One region of the Microbacterium sp. SCN 69-37 genome, then DNA from elsewhere that is predicted to be linked to it. Evidence: predicted binding sites of a transcription regulator. Region 1 holds the regulator's gene; the other holds the start of a gene.
The links. The regulator LexA, encoded in region 1, represses DNA repair genes until DNA is damaged. The targets are predictions, from matches to a motif close to TCGAACANNTGTTCGA.
Positions count from the first base shown of each region.

Region 1 (7,120 bases):
CTCCGCACGGTGTCCGACGATGAGGTCGACGTGCACCGTCGCCCCCTCCGCATCGAACTCCACCAGCCAGATGCCGCTCACGCCCGGTGCCATGCCGGAGACCAGCGCCCGGCGGCCGACGACCGCCTCGACGGCGAGGGATGCGGTGGCGGGGATGTCGATCACGGTCTCGGTGCCCGCGGCATCCCGCCAGACGAGCTCATCCGAGCCGTTGGTGCGGACAGCGATCACCCCGCCGTCGGACGTCACACCGAACCAGCGGCTGCCGAGTGACCACAGCGGGCCCCCCGTGTCCGCATCGGCCGGGGCGAGAGGCGCCCGCGGCAGGTCGGCATCCAGGCGTAGGCTCCAGAGGTTCCACCGACCCGTCGCATCGTCCAGGTACAGCAGGTCGTCCTCGTCGGTCCATTCGGGCTGGAGCGCTGCCGTGCTGCCGTCGGTCACGTCGGTCCACTCGACCACGGCGCCGTCCTCGAGACGACCGATACGCAGGGTCGTGCGGTCCCACGGCATGTCGGGATGATTCCAGGCCACCCACGCGAGCCGGTCCCCGCGCGGGGACAGCGCGGGCTGAGCCACGAAATCGCTGCCCGCGACGAGGTCGTTTGCTCCCGCACCGTCGAGGTCGATGCGCACGATCGCTCGCTCGCGGCCGCCGCGCTCGCGGATGCCGAGCAGCATCCCGCCGGTCGCGCGAAGTCCGCCGTAGCGGACATCCGCATCGTCCGTCAGGGGACGAGGGTCCGAGCCGGGCTCCTGCACCCACACCTGCTGGTCGCGGCGTTCGACGAAGAACAGCCGACCGGCATCGTCGACCGCCCACGACCCGCCGCCGTACTCGTGGACGCCGGATCGGGCGTTCCACGGCGCCGGCAGGACGAGGTGCACCGTGCCGGTCGCATCGCGCCGGAACACGGCCGTGCGGCCGGCCTCTTCGGCCACCGACTGCGCCCACCACACCTCGTCGCCCACGAGCGCAGCGCCGTCGACCCGGGGAGAAGCCGAAGAAGCCCACGCGGCGGTGAACGGGGAGGGCCAGGATCCATAAGGGTGCACATCGACCATGGCTGCCACGCTACGCGTGTGCGACCTGCCACGTCGGCAGGCACGTGCCGTCACACGCGGGTGAGGGCACCGCCGTGGCTCTAAAGTGGGGCATCGAGGCCGGGGCCGACCGGCCGCACGACCCCGACCCGAGAGGGAACCGAGCGAAGATGGCCCACGAACCTCGCGTCGGCGCTCCGGCGGCCGCCGTCACGGCCTCGCCGCGGGTACCGTTCTCGTTCGAGATCTACCCTCCGCGCACCCCCGAGCAGCTGCCTGCTCTCTACGAGACCATTCGCGTGCTCGCCGCCGCCGGTCCGCGCTTCATCTCCGTGACGTTCGGAGCGGGCGGCTCGACGACCGACCGCTCGCTCACCGTGCTGACGCACATCCTCCGCGAGACGACCGTTCCGCCCGTCGCGCACGTGACCTGTGTCGGCAGCAGCTACGCCGAAGCCACGACGGTCATCCGCGACTTCCTCGATGCCGGCATCACCCGCTTCCTGGCGCTGCGGGGCGACCCGCCCGTCGGCATCGGCGAGGACGACATCGTGTTCGGCGATCTGGAGTCGGCCGCTCAGCTCGTGCAGCTGATCGGCCGGGTGCAGGCGGAGCGCTCGCCGTATCGGGAGCGTGAGATCCCCGGGCTTCCGGGAGCCGTGCAGGTCACCGACGGCGACCGCGTCCAGATCGCCGTCGCGGCGTTCCCGAACGGTCACCCGCGTTCGCGTCACCGCTACGAGGACATCGACGCACTTCTCGCCAAGCAGGCCGCCGGGGCGACGTCCGCCCTGACACAGCTCTTCTTCCACGCCGACGAGTACCTCGACTTCGTCGAGCGCGCCCGTGCGGCCGGGGTCGTCATCCCGATCGTGCCCGGGATCATGCCCATCACCTCTCCGGGGCGACTGCGCCGAGTGCTCGAGCTCACCGGAGATGCGCGCCCCGACGCTCTCGCCGCGGCGCTCGAGTCGGCTCCGGATGCCGCCGCGCAGCGCGCCGTCGGCCTCGCCCATGCCGCCGACCTCGCGCGGTCCGTTGTCGCCGGCGGCGCCGACGGCATCCACCTCTACGCCTTCAACAACCACGACACCGTTCTGGGCGTGCTGCGCGCCGCAGAGCTGATCTCCGAAGCGAGCCCCTGACGCCGTCCGCTCAGTCGGAGGACTCGTCCGCCGCCGCGCGGCGAAGACCCCAACGACTCCACGCGCGGCGAAGAGCCGCCGCGCGCACGGACTGACCGGCGAGCCACGCGCCGGCGGCGACGGCGAGAGCGATCGCCAGAGCTGCGCCGGTCGCGCCGACCGCCGCCGCCAGCAGCTGGTCGAAGACGGCGGCGGCCGCGGCCGGCGTCAGCGCCGTCCCGGCTGCGGCGGACGACACCGCCGCCCGCCCCGCGGCAGCCGCGATCAGCAGCGCCCCGAGGCACGCCGCCGCCGCGAGTGCGGCCCGCCGGAGGGCGTTCAGGCGTCGCCGCGCGAGCGCGATCCCGCTGAGGAACAGGATGACGGTAGCGACCGGCATCCACCATCCCACCGTCACGCCGAGCGCATATCCCGTTCGAACGGCGGCGAGGGTGTCTCCGGAGCCGATGACCACGACGTGATCGACGGAGGGGATGAGCGTCGCCCACGCCACGCCCTGCGCGCTCAGACGTTCCTTCACGCCCGCCACCACGGCGCCGACCTGGATGCCGAGTCCGGCCTCGGTCTGCACCACGACGCCGGCGCCATCGGAGGTCGCGGCGAGCGTGAGCGCGCGATGAGACTGCCGGAGAAGCTGTTCCCACAGCGACCCGAAGCCGTCTGAGCGGATCGCGTCGGCGATCGTGTCGTGCACGAGAGTCTGCACGGCGGCGGCGGCAGGCGCTTGCAGTCGCCGCAATGCGTCCGCGGCCCGGTCGCCGACGCCCAGCCCGATGATGCCGTCGACGATCGAGCCGGTGAGGGCGTCGGCGTCGAGCCTCGCGTCCACCGCGTCGGCGGATGCCGCGATCAGCGCGTCCTGCACGGTGGTCGAACGGGCCAGCGGCACAAGCGTCGCGGTGAACGCGTCTTCGTCGACCAGCTGCACCCGCGCCCAGACGCTCAGGATGGACAACGGGAGGCAGACGACGGCCAGGACGATCGCGACGGCCGATGCGAGGGCGCGCCCCCCGCGACATGATCAGATCGCGCGCAGGACGGCCACGACGCGACCGAGGACCACCGCGTCGTCGCCGAGGATGGGCTCGAAGGAGGAGTTGCGGGGGAGCAGCCACGTGTGGCCGTCCCGCTGCCGGAAGGTCTTCACCGTCGCTTCGCCGTCGAGCATCGCCGCGACGATGTCGCCGTTGTCCGCGGTCGGCTGCGATCTCACGACGACCCAGTCGCCGTCGCAGATGGCGGCGTCGATCATCGACTCGCCGCTGACCTTGAGCATGAACAGGTCGCCCTTGCCGACGAGCTGGCGGGGGAGGGGGAAGATCTCCTCGACCTGCTGGTCTGCCGTGATCGGCACGCCCGCCGCGATGCGCCCCACCAGAGGGACCAGTGCCGCATCGCCCACGGCCGGAACGAGGTCGGCGGGATTCTCGGCGGCGGCACCCGGCAGATCGATGAGGACCTCCATCGCGCGCGTCTTGCCGGCGTCGCGGCGGAGGTAGCCGCTCAGCTCCAGCTGGTTGAGCTGGTGGGTGACGCTGGACAGCGACTTCAGGCCCACGGCATCGCCGATCTCGCGCATGCTCGGCGGGTAGCCGTGGCGCGCGATGGAGGTCTGGATCACCTCGAGGATCTTCAGCTGCTTGTCGCTGAGGTTCTTCCGCCTGCGTGTCTGAGGCTTCTCGGCCATATCGCGCGCTCCTTCGATCGCGTCCCCGGAAGGCAGAGCCTTCGAATGTCGGAGGTTGGTGATGGGGTCGTCTTGTCGAAACCGTATCCGGTTTTCGCACGGTCGGACGGCACGCGTGCGCGTGTCGGATTCGATTCATCTGCGAGAACCGTATCGCTTGACACTCGAACACTATCGAAGATAGATTCGGAACAGAGATTCGCATCCGGCTCTCCCGGCCGAGAGGCGGATGCGAATCTCGACTCGAATCTTCGAGGTGACGCTCTCACCCCCGACGCCGCGGCGCGGGACACGTCTCAAGGAGGAACCCATGACCACGATCGACATCCTCGGCGCCTCGCCCCGCGGCCGTGTCATCGCGGCGGCCCCCGCCACCCGTCTGCGCCTGACGGTTCGTGGTCGCCGGGTGCTCGCCTTCCTCGCCTCCATCCCCGTCATCGTCGCGCTCGGTATCGGCATCGTGTCCGGCGGCGGCGCGCTGGCCTCCAATGAGGGATCCTCGGGAGTCACGTTCACCCACGTCACGGTTCAGCCGGGCGACACGCTCTGGTCGATCGCACGCGCGGTCGCACCTGACGTCGACCCGCGCGACGCCGTCGACGCGATCGTTCGACTCAACGCCTTGGACTCGGGCAGCCTCGATGCCGGACAGAGCATCGCGATCCCCGCCGAGTACTCCGCCGGCCACTGATCAGCCTCGTCCGCTCATCACGGCGACCTCTACGATGGTGAGGGTGAGCGTTCGACTCGATGACCTTCCCCTCAGAGACGACCTGCGCGGCCTGACGCCCTACGGCGCTCCCCAGGCTCCGCTGCCCGTCGCGCTGAACGTCAACGAAAACACGCATCCGGTGCCCGAAGCGGTCGCGGACGACATCCTCGACAGCATCGCCCGTGCGCTCCGGGAGGTGAACCGCTATCCGGATCGCGAGTTCACCGCCGTGCGGGAGGGCTTCGCGGACTACCTGGGTCATGGCCTGTCGGCCGCGCAGATCTGGGCGGCGAACGGATCCAATGAGGTTTTGCAGCACCTTCTGCAAGCGTTCGCCGGCCCCGGTCGGACGGCCTTCGGTTTCGCACCGACCTACTCGATGTACCCGCTGCTCACTCGTGCCACTGGCGCGACGTACGTGAGCGGGACGCGCGGCGTCGACTACACACTCGCCCCCGAAGACGCGGCCGCTCAGGTCGACCGTGCGCAGCCGGATGTCGTCTTTCTGTGCGCGCCGAACAACCCGACCGGAACGCCACTCGGACTCGATGTGATCGAGGCCGTCTATGACGCCGCACCGGGCATTGTGATCGTCGACGAGGCCTACCAGGAGTTCGCGCCCCGCGATTCCCGGTCGGCACTGACGCTGCTGCCCGATCGGCCGCGGCTGGTCGTGTCTCGCACGATGAGCAAGGCCTTCGCGTTCGCCGGCGCTCGCGTCGGCTACCTCGCGGCCGACCCCGCCGTCATCGATGCTCTGCGTCTGGTGCGGCTTCCCTACCACCTCAGTGCGCTGACGCAGGCGGCGGCATCGGCCGCGCTGCGTCACGCGCCGGCGATGCTCGCGATGGTCGACGAGATCGTCGCTCAGCGCGACCGTATCTCCGCGACACTCGACGCGCTCGGCTACCGCCCCTTCGAGAGCTGGACGAACTTCGTGCTCTTCTCCGGTGTGGAAGATCCTGCGGCGACGTGGCAGGGGCTCTACGACCGCGGCGTTCTGATCCGCGATGTCGGCATCGCCCACAGTCTGCGTGTCACGGCGGGCACCGCGGAGGAGTCGACGGCGTTCCTCGACGCGCTCGCCTCACTCGGCCCGGGCGGTTCCGGCGCGCACTGACGGTGAACGCCGGGGTAACACGCCGGGCCGGCGCGCGGGCTCTCGGTAGACTCGGCTCATGAGCACCCCGGCCCCCCGCACGGCATCCTTGCGACGCGCGACCAGCGAGTCCACGGTCGAACTCGATCTCGACCTCGACGGCACCGGGCACAGCAGCATCGACACCACGGTGCCGTTCTTCGACCACCTGCTCACAGCCTTCGCAAAGCACTCGCTCACCGATCTCACCGTGCGCGCCTCGGGAGACACCGACATCGATGCGCACCACACCGTCGAAGACACCGCGATCGTCCTGGGTCAGGCGATCCGTCAGGCGCTCGGCGACAAGAGCGGCATCTCGCGCTACGGGGATGCGCTCGTTCCCCTGGACGAGGCGCTGGCCCAGGCCGTGGTCGACATCAGCGGGCGCCCCTATCTGGTCCACACCGGGGAGCCGGTCGGGTTCGAGCACCATCTCATCGGCGGCCACTTCACCGGGTCGCTCGTGCGTCACACGTTCGAAGCGCTCGCTTTCAATGCCGGTCTGACGATGCACGTCACGGTGCTCGGCGGACGGGACCCGCACCACATCGCCGAAGCCGAGTACAAAGCGTTCGCGCGGGCCTTCCGGCAGGCGAAGGCGCTCGACCCCCTGGTCCACGGCATCCCCAGTACGAAGGGCGCCCTATGACCGACGCCACCGCAGGGCTCGAGGCCGGTACCCGCATCGAGGAGCGGCCTCTCGTGGCTGTGCTCGACTACGGGTCGGGCAATGTCCACTCCGCGGTGAAGGCCCTCGTCGCCGCGGGAGCCGATGCGCGGCTCACGGCCGATCGTGGCCTGATCCACGACGCCGCAGGTCTGGTCGTACCCGGCGTCGGAGCCTTCCGGGCCGTGATGGAGTCCCTGCGCGCCACGCGCGGCGACGAGATCATCGAACGTCGTCTCGCCGGAGGTCTGCCGGTGCTGGGCATCTGTGTCGGCATGCAGGTGATGTTCGAGCACGGTGTGGAACGCGGTGACGACACCGAGGGGCTCGGCGAGTGGCCCGGCGCGGTCACCGAACTCGACGCGCCGGTGCTCCCGCACATGGGCTGGAACACGGTGCGGGTGGGCGAAGGCTCGACTCTTTTTCGCGGCCTGGAGCACGAACGGTTCTACTTCGTGCACTCCTACGCCGCCCAGCACTGGTCGCTCGAGGTCACGCGGCCGTTCCGTCAACCCGCCCTCACGTGGTGCGACTACGGCACGCCGTTCCTCGCCGCCGTCGAGAACGGACCGCTGTCGGCGACGCAGTTCCATCCCGAGAAGAGCGGCGAGGCCGGCATCCGGCTTCTCGCGAACTGGATCTCCTCGCTTCCGCAAGACCTCACCCGCACCCGGTAGTAGTCTCTCTGCTTGTGTGTCCTCGTGTCCGCGCATGGCGGGCACTG
Region 1 covers NZ_MEEL01000024.1:41,114-48,233, forward strand. The annotation lists gene ABS64_RS06080 (prolyl oligopeptidase family serine peptidase) at 1-1,065, opposite strand, end outside; gene ABS64_RS06085 (methylenetetrahydrofolate reductase) at 1,215-2,189, shown strand; gene ABS64_RS06090 (hypothetical protein) at 2,200-3,144, opposite strand; gene lexA (transcriptional repressor LexA) at 3,211-3,876, opposite strand; gene ABS64_RS06100 (LysM peptidoglycan-binding domain-containing protein) at 4,187-4,567, shown strand; gene ABS64_RS06105 (histidinol-phosphate transaminase) at 4,602-5,708, shown strand; gene hisB (imidazoleglycerol-phosphate dehydratase HisB) at 5,767-6,378, shown strand; gene hisH (imidazole glycerol phosphate synthase subunit HisH) at 6,375-7,073, shown strand.

Region 2 (7,120 bases), on a different contig from region 1:
TCCTCGTCCTCGCGCTCTGCTTTCAGCGGGCCGCGGCGCTCGATCGCACCGTCGGCGAGCAGATCCGCGAACCTGTCGTTGAGTGCCGACACCTCGGCATCCGTCGGTTCGGAGCGCAGCCGCAGCACGAGGCGTCGCCCGACCCATCGCAACGAGACGTAATTGCGATAGAAGCCCGTGATCTCCTCGACGGCGGCATCGACCGAGTCCGTCATCACGACGCGATCGAGATCGTCGGCGGAGATCACGCCGTCGGGAATGAGCTGTTCATCGGCGAAGCGGCGCAGCCCCGCCCAGAAGGCGCCTCCCGGGCGATCGAGCAGCACGATCGGCGTGGGAACGGCTTTTCCCGTCTGCTGCAGCGTCAGCAGCTCGAACATCTCGTCGAGCGTGCCGAAGCCTCCCGGCAAGCAGACGAAGCCACTGGATTCCTTCACGAGCATGAGCTTGCGGGTGAAGAAGTACTTCATCGCGACGTTGCGCTCGTGCGCGGCGATGATCGCGTTCGGTTTCTCCTCGAACGGCAGGCGGATCGAGACGCCGAGAGAGTGTGTGGGCCCGGCGCCCTCGGCGGCGGCTTGCATGATTCCCGGGCCTGCTCCGGTCACGGTCATCCAGCCGCGAGCGGCGAGGGCTGCAGTCAGTTCCACCGTGAGCCGGTACAACGGCGAGTCCGGGGCCGTGCGCGCCGAGCCGAACACCGTCACCTTCGGGACACCTCGAAACGGCGCGAACAGTTGAAACGCGGCGCGCATCTCTGTGAGAGCAGCCGATGTGATCTTGAGGTCGAGGCGATCGGCGCGGTCGAGACCCATGCCGACGCCCGTCGCGAGGATGCGTGCGATGAGATCTGCATCCTCGACGACGCCGGCCTCGTCCAGCAGGCGTCGGATGCCGTCGGTCACCGCGGGAGGGAGCGTGGAGCGTTCTGCCATGTCCCCACCCTCGCATCCTCGACGGTCATCGGGTGAACGATCACCGAACGCGGGTCTCTTTCCCCGCCACCGTCAGGCGCGGACTCACCGGCGCGGAAGCCGCGGCGACCTGCAGGCCGACGCGCACGCTCTGACCGGCGGCGAGCGCGCCGGCCCAGTCCTTTCCGGTACAGGCGATGGAGCCGGAGGCGACCGTACACGACATGCCCCAGGCGTTGACCACCTGCGTCGCTCCCGGGCTGGACCAGGAGATCGTCCAGCCGGCGACCGCGCGAGAAGCGCTGACGGAGAACTCCGCCACATAGCCGTCCTGCCACGCGCTCTGCAGCATCCAGGTGGCGGAAACCGGTGCGGAGCCCGGGGACGGGAGGGACGTGGGCGTGGGCGACGACGTGGGCGTGGGCGACGGCGTAGGCGTGGGCGTGGGCGACGTCCTGGGCGTGGGCGACGGCGTAGGCGTGGGCGACGACGTAGGCGTGGGCGACGTCCTGGGCGTGGGCGACGGCGTAGGCGTGGGCGACGGTGTCCGGGTGGCGGACGCGGTCGGCGATGGCATCGGGGTGGCGGACCCGCCGGCGAGCACCGGCGCGAGCGCGGCGAGCTTTGCTGTCTGCGGCGTCTTCCAGTCGTCCGCGACGAGCCCGCCGGTATCGCCGCTGTTCGGGTTGAACGACCAGTAGCCGAAGCTCAGGCCGTTCGTCCCCAGGTAGGACACCAGAGCCCTCAACCATTGGGCGTCACTCGTCGTCTCGAGCTTCGTGCCGAACTCCCCGACGAAGATCGGCGCGGAGCCGGTGCGGGCCAGATATCCCCAGTTCGCGTCCCAGACCGACGGCAGGTTGGCGGGGTAGTTCGGCGCCGAGAACCACGACTGCCCGTACACCGAGGCGGGATACTCGTGCGGCGAATAGACGACCCGGTTCGATGTCGCGAACACCACGGGCTTGGCGCCGGCATCCTTCAGGCCGCCTCCCCACCAGGTCGTGCTGGCATCGTTCTGGCGCTCCACGCCTTCGACGATGATCAGCAGTCGGGGGTTGGCGGCGAGCACGGCATTGCCGGCGCGCGTCGCCGCCGCCCACCAGTCGCGGGAGGTATCGCCGCACCCCCAGCAGGCGGAACCGTGCGGCTCGTTGTGGAGGTCGGCGCCGACCACCGTCGGGTCATCGCGGTAGCGGTTCGCGAGCATGACCCAGTCGTCGATCCAGCGCTTCTCGCTGTAGGTCGAGGTGTACCAGAGCTCGGACTGGCCCGACGACTCGATGCGGTGACGGTCGAGGATGACGCGCAGCCCGTGGGCGCGCGCCTTGGCGATGACCGCATCCATCAGCTGCAACGGCGTCAGCGCGACCAGGTCGGGATTACGCGAGGCGTCGATGGACGATGTCGTGGATGCCGCGAGGCACTGGTTCGAGTACGGCAGTCGCACCGTGTTGAACCCCATGGCCGCGATCTGCGCGAGGCCCTCGTCGAGGGTGATCGACCACAGCCCGTGCGGCGCGCAGTTGGGAGTCTCCAGCCCGAACCAGTTCGCCGCTTTGATGGTGACGGTGCTTCCGTCCGCGGCGACGATGCGCGAGCCCGAGGTGTGCCACCACCCGTCCGCAGCGGCGTGCGCCGACAGCGGGGCCACGGCGCCGACGGCCAGCACCGCGCTGACGGCGAGCGCCGCGATGCTCATGAGGCGGCGGATGCCGAGGGGACGACGACGATCGCGCATGCGCATTCCTTTCGATGCCAACTGCGGGGGTGGTCGGCGTCTCGCGACAGGTGGCATCGTCGACGATCTCGCCGCCCCCAGAGTAGCGACCCGGCGCTCGCCGCGTCGCCGCTGGTCCCCAAACGCTTGCTCGACCATGGCCCAACACGCTTCCCATATTAGAACATATGTTCTATACTCGGATCATGAACATCGACACCGACCTCGAGCCGGACCCCGGCTTCTGGGCGGACATCGTGGCGATCGAGTCGTCACTGCCGCCGCGCGATCCCGTCGCGCAGGTCACCGATATCGCCGCGGTGGTCGCCGTCCACACGGCGGAGCAGTACGCCTGCGTCGCCGCCGCGCGAAGCGATGCGATGGCCGCCGCGGCACCGCACGCGTGCACCGACGACATGATCGACCGGTCGCTGCGACTCGAGCTGGCGGCGGCGCTTCGGATCACCGAGTACGCGGCCGGCGATCTGATGGCCCGCGCGACGGCGTTGGTCGAGCGCTACCCGGCGGCATGGGATGCACTTCACGGGGCACGCATCACCGACCAGCACGCACGTTTCCTCGTGGACGTGCTCGACAGCGTCGATCCCGCGATCGGGTCGCGGCTGATCGATGACGCGGTGTCGCTGGCCGAACGCCTCCCCGCGGGAACCTTCCGCCGCCGGCTGCGCGATCTGGCCACCGCGGCGACCGCAGAGGCCCTTGCCGACAAGCATGCGCGCGCCGTCGACGAGCGGCGGGTGTCCGTCGCCCCCGCGGGCGACGGCATGTCCCTCCTGACCGCGTATCTGCCGAGCGTCGAGGCCCACGCCATCTTCGACCGCCTCACCCGCATGGGAAAGGCCATCGCGGGCCATCGAACCGGTCGCGGCGGGGCGGATGCCGCGCTGGCGACCCCCGGCGCCGCGCCCGCAGACGAGGTTCCGCCCGACGAGCGAACGCTCGACCAGGTACGCGCGGACATTCTGGGCGATCTGCTCATCGACGGTCGCTGCGACGGCCACGCTCCGGCTGTGGCGGGCATCCGTCCGACAGTCGTCGTGACAGTGCCGGTGCTGTCGCTGCTCGACGATTCCCGCGCGGCGTCCGAGCCGGCCACCGTCGAAGGTGTGGGTCCCGTTCCGATCGACCAGGCACGACGACTCAGCGGCGGCGCCACGAGCTGGCTGCGCGTTCTGACCCACCCCGAGACGGGCGCGGTGCTGTCGGTCGGGCGCCACCGCTACGACCCGCCGCCTGAGTTGCGTCGGCTCGTCAGGTAGCGGGCGGAACGGTGCATGGCTCCGGGCTGCGTCATGCCCGCCTCGCGATGCGACATCGACCACACCGTGGCCTGGTTCGACGGCGGGAACACCTCCGCCGACAATCTCGCACCCCTGTGCGCCGGGCACCACACGGTGAAGCATCACGGCGGCTGGACGGTGGTGCAGCTCCCCGACAGCGGCGGTGTCGTGGAGTGGACGTCGCCGTACGGCCGGCGCTATCTCGTGGAGCCCGAACGACGCATGCCGGTGTTCCGAGCGGCGGAACCCTCAGAGCGCGCAGCGCCGTCGGACGACCGCGCGGCACCGTTCTGACCCGCACACGCCACACGCACGTGTGCGCACGTGCGCCACGCGGGCGGCTCGCGCGGGCCCCTCGAAGAGCGGTGCGAGCGGTGCGAGCGACGGTCAGCGCGCGGCGAGGCGGGTGACGGCCTCGGCGGCCGAGACGAGCGTGCGTTCGCCGGAGCGACGATCCCAGAGCTCCACCTCACCCTCGGCGGCGCCCCGGCCGGCGATCACGATCTGCGGCACTCCCACGAGCTCGGCGTCGCCGAACTTGACGCCGGGCGAGACCTTCGGTCGATCGTCGTAGAGCACGTCGAGACCGACCGCATCGAGATCCGCCGACAGCTTCTCGGCGAGTTCGAAGGCCGCGGCATCCCGCCCCGTCGCCACGACCTGCACGTCGAACGGCGCGACGGCTGCGGGCCAGATGAGGCCCTTGTCGTCGTTGTTCAGCTCGGCGATGATCGCGAGGATCCGCGTGACGCCGATGCCGTAGGAGCCCATCGTGACGGTGACGAGCTTGCCGTTCTCGTCGAGCACCTTCAGCCCCAGCGCCTCGGCGTACTTGCGCCCCAGCTGGAAGACGTGACCGATCTCCATGCCGCGCGCAAGCTCGACAGGTCCCGAACCATCGGGCGCCGGATCGCCCGGCCGCACCGTTGCGACCTCGACGTAGCCGTCGGCGGCGAAGTCGCGTCCGGCGACGAGCGAGTGCACGTGCTTCTGATCGATGTTCGCACCGGTGATCCAGCGCGTGCCGTCCACGACGCGGGGGTCGAGGACGTAGCGGATGCCGGTGGCTGACTCCTCGCCCAGGATCGCGCCCTGGGGAGACCACGGCCCGATGTACCCCTTGACCAGCAGCGGGTGCTTCTCGAAGTCCTCGGGCGTGGCGGGCTCGACCTCGGCGGGCGCGAACGCCACCTCGACGCGCTTCTCGTCGACGTCGCGATCGCCGGGGAGACCGACGACGACGAGCTCGCGGCTGCCGTCGAGGTGTGTGAGCGCGAGGACGACGTTCTTGAGGGTGTCGGCGGCGGTGTACTCGCCGTCGAGCACGGCGTTGGTGTGCGCCACGAGCGTCTCGATCGTGGGCGTGTTCGGGGAGTCGAAGATCACCGGCTCGCCGAACCCGTCGAACGCGATGGGCTCGGGCGCCAGGGTCTCGAACGCCTCCACGTTGGCCGCGTAGCCGCCGGCCGAACGCACGAACGTGTCCTCGCCGATCGCCGTCGGGTGCAGGAACTCCTCGCTGCGCGAGCCGCCCATCGCCCCGGCATCCGCCTGGACGATGACGTACTCCAGCCCCAGCCGCTGGAAGATGCGCTCGTAGGCGTCGCGCTGCGCCATGTAGCTGGTGTCGAGCCCGGCGTCGGTGTAGTCGAAGGAGTACGCGTCCTTCATCGTGAACTCGCGGCCGCGCAGGAGTCCCGCGCGCGGACGTGCCTCGTCGCGGTACTTGTCCTGAATCTGGTAGATCGTTAGGGGCAGATCCTTGTACGAGCCGTACAGGTCCTTGACCAGCAGCGTGAACGCCTCTTCGTGCGTCGGGGCGAGCAGGTAATCGGCGCCCTTGCGGTCCTTCAGACGGAAGATGCCGTCGCCGTACTCCTCCCAGCGTCCGGTCGCCTCATAGGGGTCGCGCGGCATCAGTGCCGGGAAGTGCACTTCCTGTGCGCCGGCGGCCGCCATCTCCTCGCGGATGATGTTCTCGATCCGCGACTTGACCCGCAGCCCCAGCGGCAGCCACGCGAAGATTCCCGGTGCCTGGCGGCGGATGTAGCCGGCGCGCACGAGCAGGCGATGGCTCGTGACCTCGGCATCCGAAGGGTCTTCGCGAAGCGTGCGGAGGAAGAAGTTCGACAGACGGGTGACCACGAGCGTCAAGCCTAGTCCGCAGCCACCTCACCCGACCGCCCTACACTGGCCGGGTGCCGCACCGCCGCTCCCGCTTCGTCGCTCGATCTCTGCGCGGTGAACTGGCCGCGTCGCTGTCTGCGCTGCGACATCAGCTCGCTCTGCCGGACGGATACCCCCGTGACGCACTTGCCGAGGCGATGGCCGCCGCGGCACGCGTCTCGACGGATCCGACCGCGACCGGCCTCGCCGATCTCCGCGATGTCGCCTTCCTCACGGTCGACCCGGCCGGATCGACCGACCTCGACCAGGCGCTGCACCTGGAGCGCACCTCGACGGGCGCCGTCCTGCACTACGCGATCGCGGACGTTCCGGCATTCGTGGCACCCGACGGCGCGCTGGATGCCGAGACCCGCCGTCGCGGGCAGACGCTGTACGCGCCGGACGGACGGATCCCCCTGCACCCGGCGGTGATCAGCGAGGACCACGCGTCCCTGCTGCCGGGCGTGGACCGACGCGCGTACGTGTGGCGGTTCGTGCTGGACGAGGGCGCCCGCCCGACGGAGACGACCATCACCCGCGCGATCGTGCGGTCGCGGCGCCAATGGTCCTACTCCGAGGCGCAGGCGGCGATCGACGCCGGCACTGCCCCCGCCACCCTCGCCGCGCTGCCATGGTTCGGCGCCGCCCGGGCCGAACGGGAGCGCGAGCGCGGGGGCGCGAGCCTGAACCTGCCGGAGACGCGTATCGTCACGGCGGCGGAGGACGACGCCTACGGTCTCGAGCGCGCCGACGGTGTGGCGTTGGAGGATTGGAACGCCGATGTCTCGTTGCTCACCGGCATGGCGGCGGCGCAGATCATGATCGACGGTCGCGTCGGCATCCTGCGGACCATGCCTCCGGCCGCGTCGACCGACGTGGAGGAGTTCCGGTCACAGACGGTGGCTTTGGGACTGCCGTGGACCACCGACGTCGCCTACGGCGACTATCTGCGCAGCCTCGACCGTTCGCCCGCCGCTCTCGCTGTTCGCGAATACGCGGCGGGCCTGTTCCGCGGAGCG
Region 2 covers NZ_MEEL01000039.1:18,934-26,053, forward strand. The annotation lists gene ABS64_RS11690 (TIGR00730 family Rossman fold protein) at 1-935, opposite strand, end outside; gene ABS64_RS11695 (cellulase family glycosylhydrolase) at 976-2,655, opposite strand; gene ABS64_RS11700 (DUF222 domain-containing protein) at 2,841-3,914, shown strand; gene ABS64_RS11705 (HNH endonuclease signature motif containing protein) at 3,930-4,229, shown strand; gene ABS64_RS11710 (proline--tRNA ligase) at 4,323-6,080, opposite strand; gene ABS64_RS11715 (RNB domain-containing ribonuclease) at 6,134-7,120, shown strand, end outside.
Region 2: the regulator LexA is predicted to act here: its motif matches at 2,815-2,830, upstream of ABS64_RS11700 (DUF222 domain-containing protein).